3 regions of the Thalassotalea atypica genome follow, and region 3 is predicted to be linked to each of the others. Evidence: predicted binding sites of a transcription regulator. Region 3 holds the regulator's gene; each other region holds the start of a gene.
The links. Region 3 encodes sigma-54, which starts transcription at its own class of promoters, with help from an activator protein. Its sites were predicted from a motif close to GTTGGCACGNNNNTNGNNT; they were not measured.
Positions count from the first base shown of each region.

Region 1: glnK (P-II family nitrogen regulator) is a predicted target of sigma-54. The motif match lies at 2,391-2,409, and genes of this name have one in related genera.
Region 2: flgF (flagellar basal-body rod protein FlgF) is a predicted target of sigma-54. The motif match lies at 2,705-2,723, and genes of this name have one in related genera.

Region 1 covers NZ_AP027364.1:3,900,735-3,907,076, forward strand. Annotated here, with positions in the region: gene QUE03_RS17565 (Dyp-type peroxidase) at 1-549, opposite strand, end outside; gene QUE03_RS17570 (ammonium transporter) at 742-1,986, opposite strand; gene glnK (P-II family nitrogen regulator) at 2,022-2,360, opposite strand; gene QUE03_RS17580 (potassium channel family protein) at 2,640-3,359, shown strand; gene QUE03_RS17585 (HDOD domain-containing protein) at 3,430-4,278, opposite strand; gene QUE03_RS17590 (DUF2797 domain-containing protein) at 4,448-5,251, opposite strand; gene arfB (alternative ribosome rescue aminoacyl-tRNA hydrolase ArfB) at 5,307-5,729, opposite strand; gene QUE03_RS17600 (GIY-YIG nuclease family protein) at 5,759-6,031, shown strand; gene QUE03_RS17605 (DUF3581 family protein) at 6,179-6,342, shown strand, end outside.
Region 2 covers NZ_AP027364.1:856,276-862,617, forward strand. Annotated here, with positions in the region: gene flgB (flagellar basal body rod protein FlgB) at 1-110, shown strand, start outside; gene flgC (flagellar basal body rod protein FlgC) at 113-532, shown strand; gene QUE03_RS03995 (flagellar hook assembly protein FlgD) at 552-1,238, shown strand; gene flgE (flagellar hook protein FlgE) at 1,268-2,632, shown strand; gene flgF (flagellar basal-body rod protein FlgF) at 2,758-3,501, shown strand; gene flgG (flagellar basal-body rod protein FlgG) at 3,526-4,314, shown strand; gene flgH (flagellar basal body L-ring protein FlgH) at 4,330-5,013, shown strand; gene QUE03_RS04020 (flagellar basal body P-ring protein FlgI) at 5,046-6,143, shown strand; gene flgJ (flagellar assembly peptidoglycan hydrolase FlgJ) at 6,167-6,342, shown strand, end outside.
Region 3 covers NZ_AP027364.1:711,642-717,983, forward strand. Annotated here, with positions in the region: gene QUE03_RS03290 (calcium/sodium antiporter) at 1-951, shown strand, start outside; gene QUE03_RS03295 (KpsF/GutQ family sugar-phosphate isomerase) at 969-1,934, shown strand; gene kdsC (3-deoxy-manno-octulosonate-8-phosphatase KdsC) at 1,934-2,482, shown strand; gene lptC (LPS export ABC transporter periplasmic protein LptC) at 2,479-3,045, shown strand; gene lptA (lipopolysaccharide transport periplasmic protein LptA) at 3,077-3,535, shown strand; gene lptB (LPS export ABC transporter ATP-binding protein) at 3,539-4,270, shown strand; gene QUE03_RS03320 (RNA polymerase factor sigma-54) at 4,323-5,831, shown strand; gene hpf (ribosome hibernation promoting factor) at 5,864-6,151, shown strand; gene ptsN (PTS IIA-like nitrogen regulatory protein PtsN) at 6,154-6,342, shown strand, end outside.

The DNA of each region.
Region 1 (6,342 bases), 1.2 Mb from region 3:
GTGACGATAGCGTTGAATATGAAGGTAACTTCCACCTGCAAACTCCGCATCATCTTCTTCTTTTACTAACGCTACATCACGTCTATGGTGACCTTGAGGGTTTTCGGTGCCATCGACAAAACCAGTCAGGTCACGACCATCTAAATAACGAAACGCTCTTGTTTGCTCTATTAAATCTACACTGTCCGCTAGTAATTCACAGATTTTAGTGCTGACAATATGGTTTGTATCTGCACGATCGCTACGCACTTCAATATAAATATCACCGCTTGTTGCAGGGGCAATACGATCGTCAGATTGCATCATCGGAAATGAGGTAAGCTCTTTGGGTCGTCCTTCAGGGTATAGTTCATCCCAGTAGTTTGCACCTATGGCCACTACGCTGGTAAGGTTTGCTTCAGAAAAGTGCTCTGCATAATGATCGATCATCGCCGGTAAACGAGACAACGCCTGACGCAAAAATGCGTTCTTATCATCCATTGCGTTAAACAATAAGTAGGTGCCATGTAAATTCGGCTCTGCGCATACACCAAACTGTTCTCTTGCCATAATATTAACCTAAAACCTATACACTGCTTTTCTAGGTTAATTCTAACCATATTTTCTACTAAATACTTAATCTATATTCATTTAAGCAAAAAAAAGCAGCTGAAAAGCTGCTTGAATTATTGAGGCTCCGTTATTCCTATCATTTATATAACAGCGAAGTTGAGCCCCGTTTTTTATTATTGTTTAGCTTGGTTAGCTGTTCACTGAAACAAACTCAGGATAAGCCTCAATGCCACAGTCTGATTTATCAACACCGTTGTATTCATCTTCATCGCTAACACGAATACCCATAACTTTCTTCAAGATAGACCACACAACGATACTCGCTGCGAATACCCAACCGAAGATTACTGCACAACCATATAATTGAGCGCCAAATGATGCGTCGCCATTATTTAGTGGAACAATCATGACACCAAAGAAACCAACAACACCGTGAACAGAGATTGCACCTACTGGATCATCAATCTTAATTTTGTCCAAACCAACAATTGAGAAGACAACCAAAATACCTGCTGAAGCACCAATTAACGACGCGGCAATTGGTGAAGGAGAAAGCGGGTCAGCAGTAATCGCTACAAGACCAGCTAACGCGCCATTTAGAATCATTGTTAAATCTGCTTTGCCCCAAATAGCTTTGTTTAATAATAACGCTGCTACCGCACCGGCTGCTGCTGCCGCGTTAGTGTTTAGAAAGATTTGACCTACCGCTGTTGCGTTTTCTGCGTCAGAAAGCAGTAATTGAGAGCCACCGTTAAAGCCAAACCAACCCATCCATAAAATGAACGTACCTAATGTCGCTAATGGCATGTTTGAGCCCGGAATTGGCACAACTTCACCATTTTTACCGTATTTACCTTTACGAGCACCTAGTAATAACACACCCGCTAATGCAGCTGCAGCACCGGCCATGTGAACAATACCAGAGCCTGCGAAGTCACTAAAACCTGCTTCAGATAAGAAACCACCGCCCCATGTCCAGTAACCTTCAAGTGGGTATATGAAACCCGTTAAAACAACAGTGAATACTAAGAAAGCCCAAAGCTTCATACGTTCAGCTACTGCACCCGAAACTATCGACATTGCCGTAGCAACGAATACAACTTGGAAAAAGAAGTCTGATTCTAAAGAATGATCAGCGCCTTCAGCTTGAGTGCCAATTAAAGCACCTAATGAAGGAATAATGCCGCCCTCTGCGTTATCAACATACATGATGTTGTAACCAATTAATAAATACATTACACACGCAATAGCGTATAAACAAATGTTTTTAGTCAAAATTTCTGTGGTATTTTTAGAGCGAACTAAGCCCGCTTCTAACATAGCGAAACCAGCTGCCATCCACATGACCAATGCACCTGAAATTAAAAAATAAAACGTATCAAGTGCGAAACGCAACTCTGATACTGTGGTCGTGACTTTTGCTAACTCTTCCATTTCTATCCCCTTAAATTCTTATAATAGTTTGGTCTTTAGATGGCTTGAGTATCTAATTCGCCGGTGCGAATACGTACAGCCTGTTGAAGGTCGTAAACAAAGATTTTACCGTCACCAATTTTCCCGGTGTAAGCGGCTTTAGAAATGGCTTCAACTAAGCGATCAACCACGTCTGAGTTAACAGCAATTTCTAATTTCACTTTAGGTAAAAAATCAACTTGGTACTCGGCACCACGGTATAACTCAGTGTGTCCTTTTTGACGACCAAACCCTTTTACTTCACTGACAGTTAAACCTTCAACACCAATTTCAGAGATAGCCTCTCTAACATCATCCAGTTTGAATGGCTTTATGATTGCATTTACTAACTTCATAATTATTCCTCTATGTTTTTCTAGTACAAGTTACAATCACTATGCCAATCATTTTTAATCATTTAAAAACAATGCATTAGCAGGATTCACTATAGCTGGCGTCTAATTGCACGCACGAATTTGGTGCAATAATTTATTGTCAGTGCATTGTTGCTGTGCGCACCAAATGAAGGAAATTCGTTTAACAGTGACTACACTAGTTGTAAAAAGGAACCAGTTCATCGTAAAGTTGAACCTGTACTATTTCATTAAGATATACAGCGATTTACAGGAGGTTTCGTGAATAAATCATCTCGGCTTATCAGCAAGCAAGATAATTTCATTTACTTGATGTTTGCCTTAGTTTTGTTAGCCTTTGGCTCAGCCTTAGCACAGCAATTTTTTGATGCATCTGCTCAACGCTTAGTTCAGTCATCTACCGTTGTAACTCTACTGATTGCGGTATGGAATACTAATGCGAATCATCGCCTCATTAATAGGATGGCGTTGTTTCCTGTGGCTATTGTAGTAGCCGCGGCGGCAGGTTATTGGCTAGACAAGGCAGGCTTGTATTACCCTCATTTACTACTGATGTTGGTATTTTTCATTGTGTCTGCAATGAAAACAGCAAAGCAGGTCATCTTCACCGGTGAAATAAATGGTAATAAAATCATAGGCGCAATTTGCCTATACTTACTATTAGGCCTGATTTGGACTTTGCTATATACGCTATCTGAATTGATGTGGAGCAACGCATTTAATGGCCTAACTCAGAATGCTAAATGGTATTTTATTTATCCCGACTTGATGTATTTTTCATTCGTTACCTTAACGACAGTGGGTTACGGAGATATATCTCCCGCAATTCCAATCACGCGATTTCTGGTCTATTTCCAAGCCATTTTTGGTCAATTTTACATGGCTATTTTAGTGGCGAGCCTAGTGGGGGCGCATATGTCTAAACGACAGAAGTTCAAGTTAGATCACATTAGTGAAACGAATGAAGGCAATAACCATTAACGGATATATTGGGTCATACAAAAAAGCCTATCTGTTGATAGGCTTTAAAATAAATGACAATTATCTATGACTAATAAATCATCACCGAGCTGGGTTTCAATACAGACAAAACACCTAAACGTTCCATGTTACAATAATTAACGGCAGAATTAACCAAAGTACTTTCCACGTCAAAATTTACAAGCTGCTCAGGCGTAATAAATGTTTCCAGCGGCATGTTAGGAAATTTATTGCTGTTTAACATCACACGCTTGGCGATATAAAGTAAGCTACTTTCCTGACTCACATCTTGTAAATCACTGTCGTCTTGATTGCGAATGGGCTCTATTAAGCTATATGGTAACTGCCATTGTTTTAGCAATTCCGCTGAGCAATCCCCAAAAGTGAACCCTAGTACTTCTTGCTGCTGCTGCCAAGGCATGATTTCAAGCTTGTCATTCACCGCACATGCTTCTACTTTCGCAGGCGCTAATTGTTTAACAATGAGTTCTCCTAGATTGTGTAACAAGCCTAAAATAAATAATCTTTCAGAATTAGGTACTTTGAGCTCACCACCTAAATATTTCACTAATAATGCACAATCAACACTTTGTTCCCAAAACTCTTCCAAATAATCCGCCGGTGCTTGGATTGCTTTGAATGCTTCTGTGGTAAAATACGCAATCACTAAGTTATATACTTCGGTGATCCCGAGAACCAACACGGCTTTAGCAATTGTGTCTATTTTACCGGGGTAATTGAAAAAAGAACTATTAGCTAGTTTTAAGATAGTACCGGACAAGGCAGGATCGATAATGATGACATCAGCAATGTCATCAATGGTCGATGTTTCATCATCGATAAGCTCTTTGATCCTGATAAACGAATCCGAAAGTACAAAAATTTCATTTGCTTGCTTAGCAAAATCAACAGCATTCATAAAGGAGATCCTAAATTAGTAAGCTTTTTAATGCATGAATATTATTCAACCAGCTAAAAATACGACTTCTTATAACGACAACTGATAGAAGATATTCAAAAATATAACGGTTAATTTCTACTACATTACATACAGCTTAGTATAGACATATTCATGAAAAATAAATTATTTATTGACCATACTCAGCACTAACATGATATGAACCGAATTTTCGAATATTGATCACACCAGAATCCAAGATCAAATACTGTCCTTTAATACCAATAAGCTCACCAGATACCTCTGGGGTTTTATCAAAATTAAATGAACTTATTTTGCTTAAATAACGTTCAACTGGAAAGTGCAGATTAACTACATCTTCATCCAATCTCTCGACAGCTTCTTCACCGAACTGCAATTTAATTTGCGCTAGGCGTTGCTCTATTAATGGAATCAACTCTGAGGATTTTGCTTTTAAATCAATATCTTCTGCTGAGCCTTTTAACATAGCGCGCCAATTAGTTTTATCAGCAATAAATTCTGCTAACGCCGTTTCAACCAAGCCAGATTGCAACCTTGTGCTCACTCTAAAGATCGGCAAAGCTTGTGTTGCGCCTTGATCTATCCAGCGCGTTGGGACCTGTGTTCCTCGGGTGATACCGACTTTTAAACCTGAAGTATTAGCAAGGTACACATAGTGTGAAGTCATGCAATGGGTTTCTGCCCACTCTGGCTCTCGGCATGTGCCTTTGTCGTAATGACAAGTTTCGGGTTTCATAATACACATATCGCATTGCGCTAATTTTTGCATGCATGGAAAGCAAAAACCCTGGGAATAGCTTTTTTTGGTTTTACGATTGCAGTGACGGCATCGAATTTCGCCATTGAAAATTAAGGTTAACGACTTTCCGATCAGTGCATTAAGTGGTAGTAATTCGTCACCAATAGGTAATTGATAATCAACATTGCCGTGTTGATCGAGCTTGCCAACCATTTTTGATAGTGGACCTGTATTTATTATTGTCATATTTAACCTGCATAACCTTATTCTACATTGAAATTTTACGGCGGTTTTGTTTTAACTGTTTTCGATTACTCTTTGCGTTTAACCGTCTGGTGATTGAACCCTTAGTCGGTTTTGTTGCTCGACGCATTTTTTGTTTTTCTGTCACTTTAAAAATGAGTTTAACCAATTTGTCAATGGCATTAAGTTTGTTTTGTTCTTGGCTCCTAGAGTCTTGAGACTTAATCATTATCACCCCTTCTTTGGTGATACGTTGATCAGAATACGCCAATAACTTTTCTTTATAAGACTCCGGTAATGAGGAAGCTTTGATATCAAATCTTAAATGAATCGCTGTTGAGACTTTATTGACGTGTTGACCACCAGCACCTTGGGCACGCATCGCCGAAAACGATACTTGATCGAGATTTAAGTGAACTTGACCTCTAATTGGGATATGCTCTGACACCAGAAAAACCTTAGACTATTTATAATATAATGGCAGAAAATTGGTACGTTTACCTGCTACGTTGTGCAGATCATAGCTTATATTGTGGTGTGACAACAGATACCTCTCGACGCGTTGATGAACATAATCAATCCAATAAATTAGGCGCTAAGTATACACGTGTTAGGCGACCTGTTGAGTTAGCCTTTGTAGAAGTATGCAAGTCACGCAGCCAAGCTTGCCAACGTGAACACCAGATAAAACGATTGTCTAAGGAAAAAAAAGAGCTACTTGTTATCACTTACCAAGCAACAAATAGTTAATTGTGATTGCAGATTCTCGACAATAACTAGACAGATGTACGCTTAATTTAGCACTTTTAGTGGTCAGCTTTGTTAAATAATACTTAGTTTTCAACCGATTCTGCTGTTAAAATGCGCGCCGCTTAACGGTTATCAAGGTATTTAGCCATGTTTATAGAAAATTACTACAATCAGTCTGCGCAAAAAATTAGTTTCACTCGCGAACAAGCCAGTGAATTTGCTAAAGAAATTGCTGATGATTTTAACCCTTTGCACGATATTGATGCGAAAAGATTTTGTGTTCCTGGGGATCTGTTATTTTCTGTCATTTT
Region 2 (6,342 bases), 140 kb from region 3:
AAGTGGAACGAAACTTGTATCTACAAAACTCATTAGAGTATCAAGCCAGTGTTCAATTTTTGAATTCAAAAGTGAAAGGCTTGAAAAAAGCAATTTCTGGAGGGCAATAAGCATGAGTTTATTTAACGTATTTGATATCAGTGGCTCAGGTATGAGTGCGCAATCACTACGTCTTAATACCACAGCAAGTAATATTGCCAATGCAGACAGTGTCAGTAGCAGTATTGACCAGACTTACCGCGCACGGCATCCGGTTTTTGCCGCAGAGATGCAAAAAGCTGCCGCTGGTAGCGGAGAGGCCGTAGGGGTGAGCGTCTTAGGAATTGTCGAAAGTGATAAACCATTAAACGTCGAGTATTCACCAGAACATCCTATGGCTGACAAAGACGGTTATATATATAAACCGAATGTGAATGTAATTGAAGAAATGACTAACATGATTTCTGCATCTCGTTCATATCAAACCAATGTTCAACTTGCTGAATCAGCAAAAAACATGGTGAACAAAACCTTAACACTTGGCCAACGATAAATTGAGAGTGAGATAACTTATGGATTCAGTTAGTGGTGGCGGTGTATTAGATTCAATTCGGTGGCAGCAAGAAACAACCAAAGTTGCCAGCGAAGATGACGGTATGCTGACCCAAGAAGACTTTTTTGCACTGATGACTCAAGAGCTTGCGCATCAGGACCCAACAAAGCCTGTAGAGAACAATGAAATGATCTCTCAAATGACAGCTTTTTCGACTACCGATGGTGTAGCGCAGCTAAATGATCAATTTACCCAATTTGCGAATTCGATGTCATCTAGCCAAGCGCTTCAAGCGTCATCCTTAGTGGGGCGCAGTGTGTTAGTTGAAGACAATGTATTTGCGCTGAATGAAGGTGAAGAGGTCAAAGGTAAAATCGTTACAGATTTACCGGCTAGTAGCGTCAATATCTATGTTGAAAACACGGCCGGTGAAATTATTCAAACTGTTCCTGTTGGTAATTTTGCCGCAGGTGAACATGCCTTTACTTGGGATGGTATGACTTCAAGTGGCGAATCTGCACCAGCAGGTGCATACAGGTTTAGAGTTGCGGGCCTTGTTGATGGTCAAGCGTCAGAGTTACAAGCAATGACCTATCGTAAAGTAGATAGTGTGACGTTAGCAGGTGCTGGCGGCAATATTCTATTAAATTTAAATGGCGGATCATCTATGGCTTTAGCTGATGTTGTCGAAGTTTCTGAAGGTTAATTCAGCAAAATTTTCTAAGAGGTGAATTTATGTCTTTTAATATTTCATTAAGTGGTTTAAACGCGGCGCAAAAAGATTTGGATGTTACGTCAAATAACATTGCAAACGTTAATACTACAGGTTTCAAAGAGTCACGTGCTGAATTTGTCGATGTTTATGCAGCATCACTACTTGCTGGTGGTAAAACTAAAGTAGGTGATGGTGTACTGACCGCAGACGTTGCTCAGCAATTTGCACAAGGTAGTATAAAATTTACCAATAATGCATTGGATTTGGCGATAACCGGCAATGGCTTTTTTGCCACTGTACCGGAAATTGATAGTTTAGAAAAAACGTACACTCGTGCCGGTGAATTTAAGTTGAACGCCGATAACTTTGTGGTGAATTCAAGTGGAGGTCATTTACTTGGTTTTCCTGTTAACCCTGATGGCTCATCCTCATCGGTAGCGTTGAGTACCGCAGAGCCCATTCGTATTCCAACAGCCTCTGGGGCACCTCAGCAAACCGGTGAAGTTGATATCCGAATGAATTTACCTGCTGGAGATGCATATATCACTGCTGCACCTGTTGGCTTTGATCCGACAGATCCTTTAACTTTCAACCATTCTACGTCAATAACGATATTTGATTCTTTAGGTGATAGCCACATTATGACCTATTACTTTGTTAAGGAAGATCCTGCGGTAACTCCAGCGACAAGTGAATGGACAATGTATACCGCAGTCGATGGTATTATGGTGGATGTGCCAGGGGGTACAAATAATATTGCCAACCCTACATTGGCTAACGATCCTGGCGGCCCAGCAACAATAAATGGCGCTACGCTGAGCTTTAGCTCTGGTGGTGATTTTGTTGCACAAAGCCCAGCTTTGATTACGACTGCCGCACTTAATGCAAACATATTGACTAATGGTGCAGATACAACACAAACAGTGATAGTAGATTTCAACCTTGATACTGCTGGACCTAACCCAAATGAACCTACTCAGTTTGCTTCAAATTTTGAGGTGACAAGTTTGGAGCAAGATGGTTTAGCTGTAGGTCGTTTAACAGGTTTAGATATTGACGCTGATGGTTTAGTCCGTGCAACGTACAGTAACGGTACATCTGAGCCATTATCGCGTATTGCCCTTGTAAATTTTGCTAATAATCAAGGCTTGACTCAAGTTGGAGGAACTTCATGGAAGGAAAGTTTAGTATCTGGCGAGCCTTTAGCCGGTGAAGGTGGTTCAGGCACGTTTGGTACAATAAATTCGTCAGCATTAGAACAATCGAACGTTAATTTAACCTCAGAGTTAATCGATTTGATTTCTGCGCAACGAAACTTCCAAGCGAACTCCCGTTCTTTAGAAGTAGATAATCAGTTGAACCAAACGATTCTACAAATTCGTTAACAATAGCTAATATTCCATTTTAAAAGGCTTAAACTGTTTTGTTTAAGCCTTTTTTATTGTCCATGGTATTAGTATGGCATCAGTATTGCATTTATCTATTCATAACAGTTTAACTAGGATTCACTATGGATAAGATGCTCTATGTTGCGATGAGTGGTGCTAAGCAAAACATGCATGCCTTATCAGTGACAGCAAACAACTTAGCCAACGCCAAAACTACGGGTTTTAAAGCCGATTTAGCGCAGGCGAGAACCATGCAGGCCTTCGGCGAAGGCATGCCAACCCGTGTGTTTGCTATGACTGAACGTGCCAGCCAAAATTTTGACAGCGGTTCACTCTTGTCCACCGGTCGAGATCTAGATATTGCCATAGAAGGTGATGGTTGGTTTGCCGTGCAAACTGCTGATGGTAGTGAAGCATATACCCGAGCGGGTCACTTAAAACTTACAGATACCGGCGCATTAGAAACCAATAACGGCGATTTAGTCTTAGGTGAAAGTGGACCTATATTTTTGCCGTTGCCAGTTAGAAATATTCAAATATCACAAGACGGTAGCATCATGGTCCAGCCTGAAGGGGCCCCATCAACCATACAAGATGAGGTTGCGCGACTTAAGTTGGTGAGACCAGACGTTACAATGATTGAAAAAAGCAACGATGGCTTATATCGGCGAAAAGATGGTGCGAATGAACCCGCAGACATCACAGTTAAAGTACAAAGTGGCATGCTTGAATCAAGCAATGTTAGTCCTGTCAACGAAATGACCGATATGATAGCCATGCAACGACAATTTGAAATGCATCTAAAGCTAATGAAAACAGCTGAAGAGATGGATGAACGTGGCTCTGCATTATTGCGTGCATACTAATTAAATATTTTATTGAGGTGATTTATGAACCCAGCATTATGGATCAGTAAAACAGGCTTAGATGCACAAACAAAAGACATTGCAGTTATTTCAAATAACTTAGCGAATGCGAGTACGGTTGGCTTTAAGAAAAGCCGAGCTGTATTTGAAGATTTACTTTATCAAAACATTAATCAGCCTGGCGGGCGCACGTCTCAAGATACCGAAGCTCCATCAGGTTTAATGTTAGGTGCAGGTACCAAAGTAGTTGCGACGCAAAAAATTCACAGTCAAGGTGATATGGTCACTACGGACAATCAGCTTGATTTAATGATTCAAGGTGAGGGATTTTTTGAAATCCTTTTACCTGATGGTTCATCATCGTATACGCGTAATGGTCAGTTCACTATGGATGAAGAGGGTAACGTAGTTACCCCAGGTGCAGGTTACCAATTGCAGCCACAAATCACTATTCCGGAAGACGCAACATCTATTAACGTTTCTCAAGACGGCGAAGTGTCCGTTCGTATTCAAGGGCAAGCTGAAAATGCGGTCGTTGGGCAAATCAATACGGTTAATTTTGTTAATCCAACGGGTTTAGAGCCTGTTGGACAAAACTTATTTGTTGAAACAGCCGTTTCAGGAGCACCACAAGAGGGAACGCCTGGGCTTGAAGGATACGGGATGTTAGTTCAAGGCGCGTTAGAAACATCAAACGTAAACACTACGGAAGAATTGGTTAACTTAATTGAATCTCAGCGTATTTATGAAATGAATTCAAAAGTGATTTCAGCTGTAGATCAAATGTTAAGTTACATTAACCAACAACTTTAGCTTTAAGGGGGGCATATGAACAAACTCATCTCAAGCTTATTTATTGCATCTGTGCTTTGTGGTTGCGCTTCGCCTCAACAAGCGAAAATTTTACCTGATGATCCTGATTTTGCGCCTATTTTGCCTGAAGCTGAAGAAGACTCAGTGATTCCAACGGGTTCTCTATTTAAAGTTAACTACGTTAATAATATTTATTCAGACTCTAAAGCACATCGAGTTGGCGACATAATTTCAGTGGTGCTAAGTGAAAGCACACAGGCAAAGAAAAATGCTAAAACAGAACTGAAAAAAGAAAACAGTGCCAACTTACAGCCAATCACAGGCTTTGGTGGTACTCCAATAAACTTCAAAGGTGACTCAATACAATTTGGTTTAGACCAAGAGTCTGATTTTAAAGGTGATTCAAAATCAGATCAGGGTAATAGTTTAAGCGGTAACATTTCTGTTCACGTGTTACGCGTTTTACCTAACGGTAATTTAATGATCCGTGGTGAGAAATGGATGACGTTGAACAACGGTGATGAGTACATCAGACTCACCGGTATTATCAGACCGTTAGACATTAAATCGGATAATACGATTTTGTCACAAAAAATTGCTAATGCACGCATTCAGTATGCCGGTACAGGAACTTTTGCTGACGTTCAAGAACAAGGCTGGTTGACTAAGTTTTTTAACAGCTCTTGGTGGCCGTTGTAGCTTATAGGTATATGAGGAGTATCTAAATGAAAATGTTAGTAAAATCATTACTAATCTCGGTATCTATAACTTTACTGTGTCTCTCAAATTCTGCATTAGCACAACGAGTTAAAGACTTGGCAGATGTACAAGGTGTGCGTTCAAACCAACTTATCGGTTACGGTCTCGTGGTAGGCTTGCCGGGCACAGGTGAGCAAAGTCCTTTTACTGAGCAAAGCTTTAAAACCATGCTCAGCAATTTCGGCATTACTATGCCGCAAAATTTAAAGCCAAAAATCAAAAACGTTGCTGCTGTTGCCGTTCATGCTGAATTACCCGCATTTGCAAAACCAGGTCAAAAAATCGATATCACGGTTTCTTCGATGGGCAGTGCACAAAGCTTAAGAGGCGGCACACTATTGCAAACTATTCTGATGGGGCTTGACGGCAATGCTTATGCCGTTGCACAGGGCAGCTTAGTGGTCAGTGGCTTAGGGGCTGAAGGGTTAGATGGCTCTAAAATAGTTGTTAACACGCCTACCGTTGGCCGTATTCCAAATGGTGCTATGGTCGAGCGAGAAGTTAAATCTCCTTTTACAAGTGGTGATCACATCACGTTGAACTTACGCAGCTCTGATTTTACTACCGCAAAACGATTAGCTGATACTATCAATGATTTTGTCGCAGGAACGGCAAGGGCCGTGGACGCAACCTCAATTAAAGTATCTGCGCCAAGAGATGCCTCAGACCGCGTTAGTTTCCTGTCTATGCTCGAGAATCTAGAGTTTGAACCGGATACACCTTCTGCGAAAGTGATTGTAAACTCTCGTACAGGAACCATAGTTATTGGCTCAGAAGTGCGCTTGCTTGCCGCTGCAATTACCCATGGCGGAATTACAGTGACTATTAATGAGCAACAGGATGTGTCACAACCAGATGCATTTGCAGAAGGGGATACAGTATTAACCAATAATTCAGTAGTTGACGTTAACCAAAACGATTCTCGCATGTTTGTATTTAACCCCGGTGTGACATTAGATACCTTGGTCAGAGCCATAAATGATGTGGGGGCGGGACCAGGAGATGTGATGGCCATTCTTGAAGCATTAGAGCAAGCTGGCGCATTGCGCGGTGAGCTGATCATTATTTAAAGCGAAAAGGCTGGGTGATGACAATGGATACTAAATTAGCAGACGCACGCAACTTTCTTGATTTAAACGGTTTAAACTCAATCCGTGAACAATCTCGTGGTGACGATAAGGCATCAAAGGATGCAGCGTTAAAAGAAGCTGCTCAGCAATTTGAAGGTATCTTCATGCAAATGTTGCTCAAAAGTATGCGCCAAGCTGA
Region 3 (6,342 bases):
GTTGTCTCGTTAGTCGTGCTCGTCTGGAGTGCAGATAAATTTGTTTATGGTGCATCATCTTTAGCGAGAAATTTGGGCGTTGCTCCGATGATCATCGGCTTGACCATTGTTGCTATGGGATCTTCAGCACCCGAAATGATGGTGGCTGCAACAGCTTCCTTTAATGGCTCTCCGGATACTGCAGTGGGTAATGCGATTGGCTCAAATATTACCAATATTGCGCTGGTGTTGGGGCTTACCGCCATATTTCAGCCGTTATTGGTTTCTTCCAGTACGGTCAGAAGAGAATTACCACTAATTTTACTCGTTACTGCTGTCGCTTTTTGGATGATTTCGGATAGTCAGTTAACATTTGCTGAAGGACTGATATTGATAGCAGGGTTTGTTACTTATATTCTTAGCCTATTGCTCATAACTCTGAAACGTTCGAAGAGCGCGCCTATTGATGATCCTATGCTATTGGAAGCCGAACAAGATGTTCCTGAAGGCGTGAGTACAGGCTGGGCAATATTTTGGCTGGCATTAGGTATTATTGCACTGCCGTTAAGTGCACATTTTTTAGTTGATTCAGCCGTGTTTATCGCCAAAGTCTTTGGCGTTAGCGATTTAGTGATAGGGTTGACCATTATTGCAATTGGTACAAGCCTTCCTGAACTTGCAGCCAGTATTGCCAGTATTGTGAAGAAAGAAGATGATCTTGCATTGGGTAACATTATAGGCTCAAATATTTTTAATATTTTGGCTGTATTGCCACTCGCAGGCCTCATCGCACCAGGTGGCATTGATGCTAATGCTGCAAGTCGCGACTCTCCCTATATGTTGGCAGTTACATTATTATTATTCTTTTTGTGTTTTAGCCGTAAAAAAGGCTTTAGAATTACCCGATTAAAGGGGGCTGCTTTATTAAGCTGCTTTATCGCATATCAAGTTATTTTGTTTAGCCAGTTATAATTATCAATAGGAAAAAAATGGAAAGCTTCAAAAGTTTAGCCACTGAGGTGATCAACATCGAGCAACAAGCAATAGCATCGCTACTTGAGTTTGTTGATGAAAGTTTTGAAGTTGCCTGCAATTACATGTTTAACTGTAAAGGACGTGTGATTGTTGTAGGCATGGGTAAGTCAGGTCATATTGCTGGCAAAATAGCAGCCACCCTAGCTAGCACAGGTACGCCTTCGTTTTTCGTTCACCCAGGTGAGGCAAGCCATGGTGATTTAGGTATGATCACCAAAGAAGATGTAGTCCTTGCCATTTCCAATTCAGGCGAAACCGGTGAAGTCTTGACGATTATTCCTGTGATCAAACGTATAGGTGCACGACTGGTATCGATGACGGGCAATACCGAGTCTACACTCGCAAAACTCGGGGATACTCACGTTTGTGTAAAAGTAGAAAAAGAAGCGTGTCCATTAGGCTTAGCACCAACGTCAAGTACGACAGCTACCTTAGTGATGGGAGATGCTATCGCTGTTGCTCTGCTCAACGCCAGAGGATTTACCGCTGATGACTTTGCTTTATCGCATCCTGGTGGTAGTTTAGGCAAACGATTACTGCTTCGATTATCGGATATTATGCATAAAGGCGATCGTTTACCGTTGGTAAATCAAGAGGTGATGATCAAAGAAGCACTGGTTGAAATGTCAGAAAAAGGATTGGGCATGACGGGTGTCACTGACAGTGACGGAGTGTTAGTCGGCTTATTTACTGACGGTGATTTACGTCGAATATTGGACGCGAAAACAGACATTCATCAAGACAGTATTGATATGGTCATGACGCGTTCACCAAGGGTTGCACAAGCTGATTTGCTGGCTGCACAAGCATTACAAATCATGGAAGAGAAAAAAATTAACGGCCTTATCATTGTTGATGAAAACAATAAACCTGTTGGTGCAATGAATATGCATGATCTACTGAAATCTGGGGTGTTGTAATGGCGAATACCATGTATGGGCAAGCGGAGTCGAGTGTGCTAGACGCGGCTGCGCAAATCAAGTTATTGGTTTGCGATGTCGACGGCGTTTTTTCTGATGGTCGCATTTATCTAGGCAATGATGGAGAAGAGCTAAAAGCTTTCCACACCAAAGATGGTTTTGGTATTAAAGCATTGGTCAAAAGTGGTGTTGAGGTCGCAGTCATTACCGGACGACGCTCAGCTATTGTGAAAAATAGAATGACCGCACTCAATGTTGGGCATATCGTACAAGGGGAAGAAGACAAGCTACCTGCATTACAGCAATTAATCACCAAACTTGGATTGACACCTACGCAGGTTGCCTTTATTGGTGATGATTGTCCTGATTTACCTTGTATTGAGCATGTTGGTTTAGGAGTTGCGGTAGCTGATGCACATCCACTAGTTGTCGCGAAAGCAAATTATCAGACGTTTTTAAGAGGTGGTTTTGGTGCAGTTAGGGAGTTGTGTGATTTAATTATGCAATCACAAGGAACACTAATGGACGCCAAAGGCGCTAGCATATGAGTCGCCTTTATAGTTGGGCATTCATTGTCTTACTAGTAAGCATCGCTATTTACGGTACGGTGCAATGGCGAGCTTCTTTGGTTGAGCAAGAAGGTACATCAAATGAGGAACTAACGCCTGATTTTATTGCCGAAGCTTTAAACAGCAATTTCTTTAATAGCGAAGGGCTGTTATCTCATGAAATTCAAGCGACCAAAATGGAGCATTTTTCAGGGGTATCTTTAACTAAATTTGAGCAGCCGTTTTATACGTTATACCCTAAAGATCAGTCGGCACCATGGAAAGTCAGCGCAAAAGAAGCGACTCTATACAATAACAATCGTGTCGTTTTAAAAAATCGCGTAATATTAAAGGCAACAGAAGAAAATAGTCTGATTCAAGAGATTCATTGCAAATACTTAGAGTTAGATTTAAATACAAACATTATTAGTTCAGATCAGACCATTTTGATTCAAGGTAAAAATTTTACTATGTATGGCTCTGGCTTGATTATCGATCTTAATACAACACAGATGACACTAACTGAGCATGTACAAACAATTTATAAAAAAATTACTGGCTAGTATTGTGATAATGACCACAAGTTTGGTCCTTATGACAACAGCACAAGCAGCAAAGGATGATCTTGAGCGAGAGATTGTAATTAAATCTAAGCGTCAGGCAGGTGATCTTAAAAATAAGATCGCGAGTTATCTAGACGATGTCGTCATTACACAAGGATCCTTGACGATCAAGGCTGATCTGGTTCAAGTGTACAGCCAAATTGACCATGACACAGAAACCTATGTGGCTAAAGGCAATCCAGCACATTTTGAACAACAATTAGAAGACGGTACAAAAATAACCCTTGAAGCCGACGAAATTACATATGAGCCATTCAATTACATTATCACCATTTCAGGTAATGCGGTTTTACGTCAAGCAGGTAGTGAAGTTACAGGAAGTAAAATTGTCTACAACACACAAACTGAACAATTAAATGCAGAAAGTGGCAGTAGTGCAGATGAAACCGTGACCACGATATTAAAACCCAAAGCAAAGGACAAAAAGTAACGAATGAGCGAAGTTACATTAGAGGCCAAAGGGCTTGCTAAGTCTTACAAAGGTCGTCGGGTTGTCAAAGACGTCAGTTTAAAGGTCAGTCAAGGTCAAATTGTTGGCCTATTAGGCCCCAATGGTGCAGGCAAAACAACCTCGTTTTATATGATCGTTGGTCTAGTACCTAACGACGCCGGTGCCATTTTTTTAAACGGTGAAGATCTTACTTTATTACCTATGCACGATCGTGCAAGGAGAGGAATAGGCTACTTACCACAAGAAGCATCAATATTTCGAAAACTGACCGTGCATGACAATATCATGGCGATTTTGCAAACTCGAAAAGATCTAGATGATGTACAAAGACAAGAAAAACTGGAACATTTGGTTGAAGAGTTTAATATCGGCCATATAACAGATAATACAGGCATGAGTTTATCGGGTGGTGAACGACGCCGTGTTGAAATAGCTAGGGCATTGGCTGCCGATCCTCAATTTATTTTATTGGATGAGCCATTTGCTGGTGTAGATCCAATTTCGGTTGGCGATATTAAAAAAATCATTTTACACTTAAAAAATCGTGGCATAGGTATTTTGATCACAGACCACAATGTACGTGAAACATTAGATGTTTGTGAGCATGCATATATAGTTAGTCATGGTGAACTTATTGCAGAAGGTGATTCGGATCAAATTCTAGCGAATCAACATGTCAGGGATGTGTACCTTGGTGAACAATTCACGCTATAGTAATAGTGTGCTTAGCAACGTGATTACAACAATAGGAAATCAATAAACGTAGATGCGCCCATCACTGCAACTCCGCATAGGACAGCAACTAACAATGACGCCACAGTTGCAACAAGCGATAAAGCTTTTGCAATTGTCGACATTAGATTTGCAACAAGAAATCCAAGAAGCATTGGAAAGCAATCCATTGTTAGAAGTGGATGAATCAGTACCGTCAACTCAAGACGAAAAAGACACATCTATTGAAGAAGCGTCTTACTCTGCTAGTGCGGAAAATGAACAAGCTCCACAGTTAGACGGTAGTGAAGATTCAACACCAACCAATGACGAAGTCAGTACGACAGAAGTCATGGAAAAAAACGACATCCCTGAAGAGCTAAGTGTAGACTCTACTTGGGATGACAGTTTTAGTGCCGGCGTGTCCAGTGGCGGTGTTTCAGCCCCTTCAGAAGATTTTACCTACCAAGGTGAAACGAGCGAGTCAATCCAAGACCATTTACGTTGGCAAATGGATTTAACCCCTTTTTCAGAAACTGATTCAGCAATAGCTACAGCCATTATTGATGCGGTGGATGATGCAGGCTATTTGACAGTATCAAGCGAAGAAGTGTTGGAGAGCGTAGGCACTGAAGGTTTAGAACTTGACGAAGTTGAAGCGGTATTAAAACGTATCAATATGTTTGACCCTATTGGGGTTGCAGCGCGCACAATAGCTGAGTGTTTGACCATTCAATTAAATCAGTTTGACGAAAATACGCCGTACCTTAGCGATGCGAAATTGATAATTAAAGAACATATTGATTTACTTGGCAATCGCGACTATCGTCAGATTATGCGTAAGGCTCGTTTGAAGGAAGAACAGCTTCGAGAAGCTTTGCGTTTGATTCAAACGTTAAACCCTCGCCCTGGTGATGCAATTGTACAAGGCGATGACCAATACGTAATTCCTGATGTATCTGTTGAAAAGAAAAATGGTCGTTGGGTTGTTGAATTAAATCCAAGTACTGCACCGCGTTTGTCCATTAACCAGCAATATGCAGCATTAACTAAAACCATGAAGTCTTCAGATGATAACCAATTCATCCGTTCAAACCTCCAAGAAGCTAAGTGGTTTATTAAAAGTTTAGAAAGTAGAAACGATACATTATTGAAAGTATCAAATTGTATTGTCCAACGTCAGCAAGGTTTTTTTGAGTATGGCCCAGAGGCAATGCGTCCTATGGTGCTTAACGATATCGCTGAAGCTGTTGATATGCATGAATCAACAATTTCCCGTGTAACTACACAAAAATACATGCACACTCCGAGAGGGATTTTTGAACTTAAATACTTCTTCTCAAGTCACGTAAGTACCGAAAACGGAGGAGAATGTTCATCGACGGCAATAAGAGCTTTAATCAAGAAACTCGTCTCGGCAGAAACGCCGGCTAAACCATTGAGCGATAGTAAAATGGCAGAGCTGCTTGCAGAACAAGGTATTAATGTTGCCAGAAGAACGATAGCCAAATATCGAGAATCTTTGTCTATTCCTCCATCTAACCAAAGAAAGAGCTTACTTTAAGCCTTTATTCAACAACATAAGGATTTCCGCTTATGCAAATTAATCTTACAGGTCACCACGTCGAAATCACTCAATCAATGCGTGAGTATGTTAACTCTAAGTTCGCTAAATTAGAGCGACATTTTGACCACATTAATAACGTCTATGTTGTTTTAACTGTAGAAAAACTAAATCAAGTTGCGGAAGCGACCGTTCATTTAAACGGGAGTGAGGTTCATGCAAAAGCTGATAATCACGACATGTATGCTTCAATTGATGGACTTATCGATAAATTAGATCGCCAAATTCTAAAATATAAAGGCAAAATCACACAACATTAATCATGAAGTTGCAAGATATCTTAACTGTGGACTGCACTCAATGTGCAGTTCCACTCAATAGCAAAAAACGAATTCTTGAACATATTTGTAGTATTGCTACCAATAAAATCCCAGAACACACTAAATTTGAGCTGCTTGAAAGCCTGATGGAACGAGAAAAGATGGGCAGTACAGGTATTGGCAATGGTATC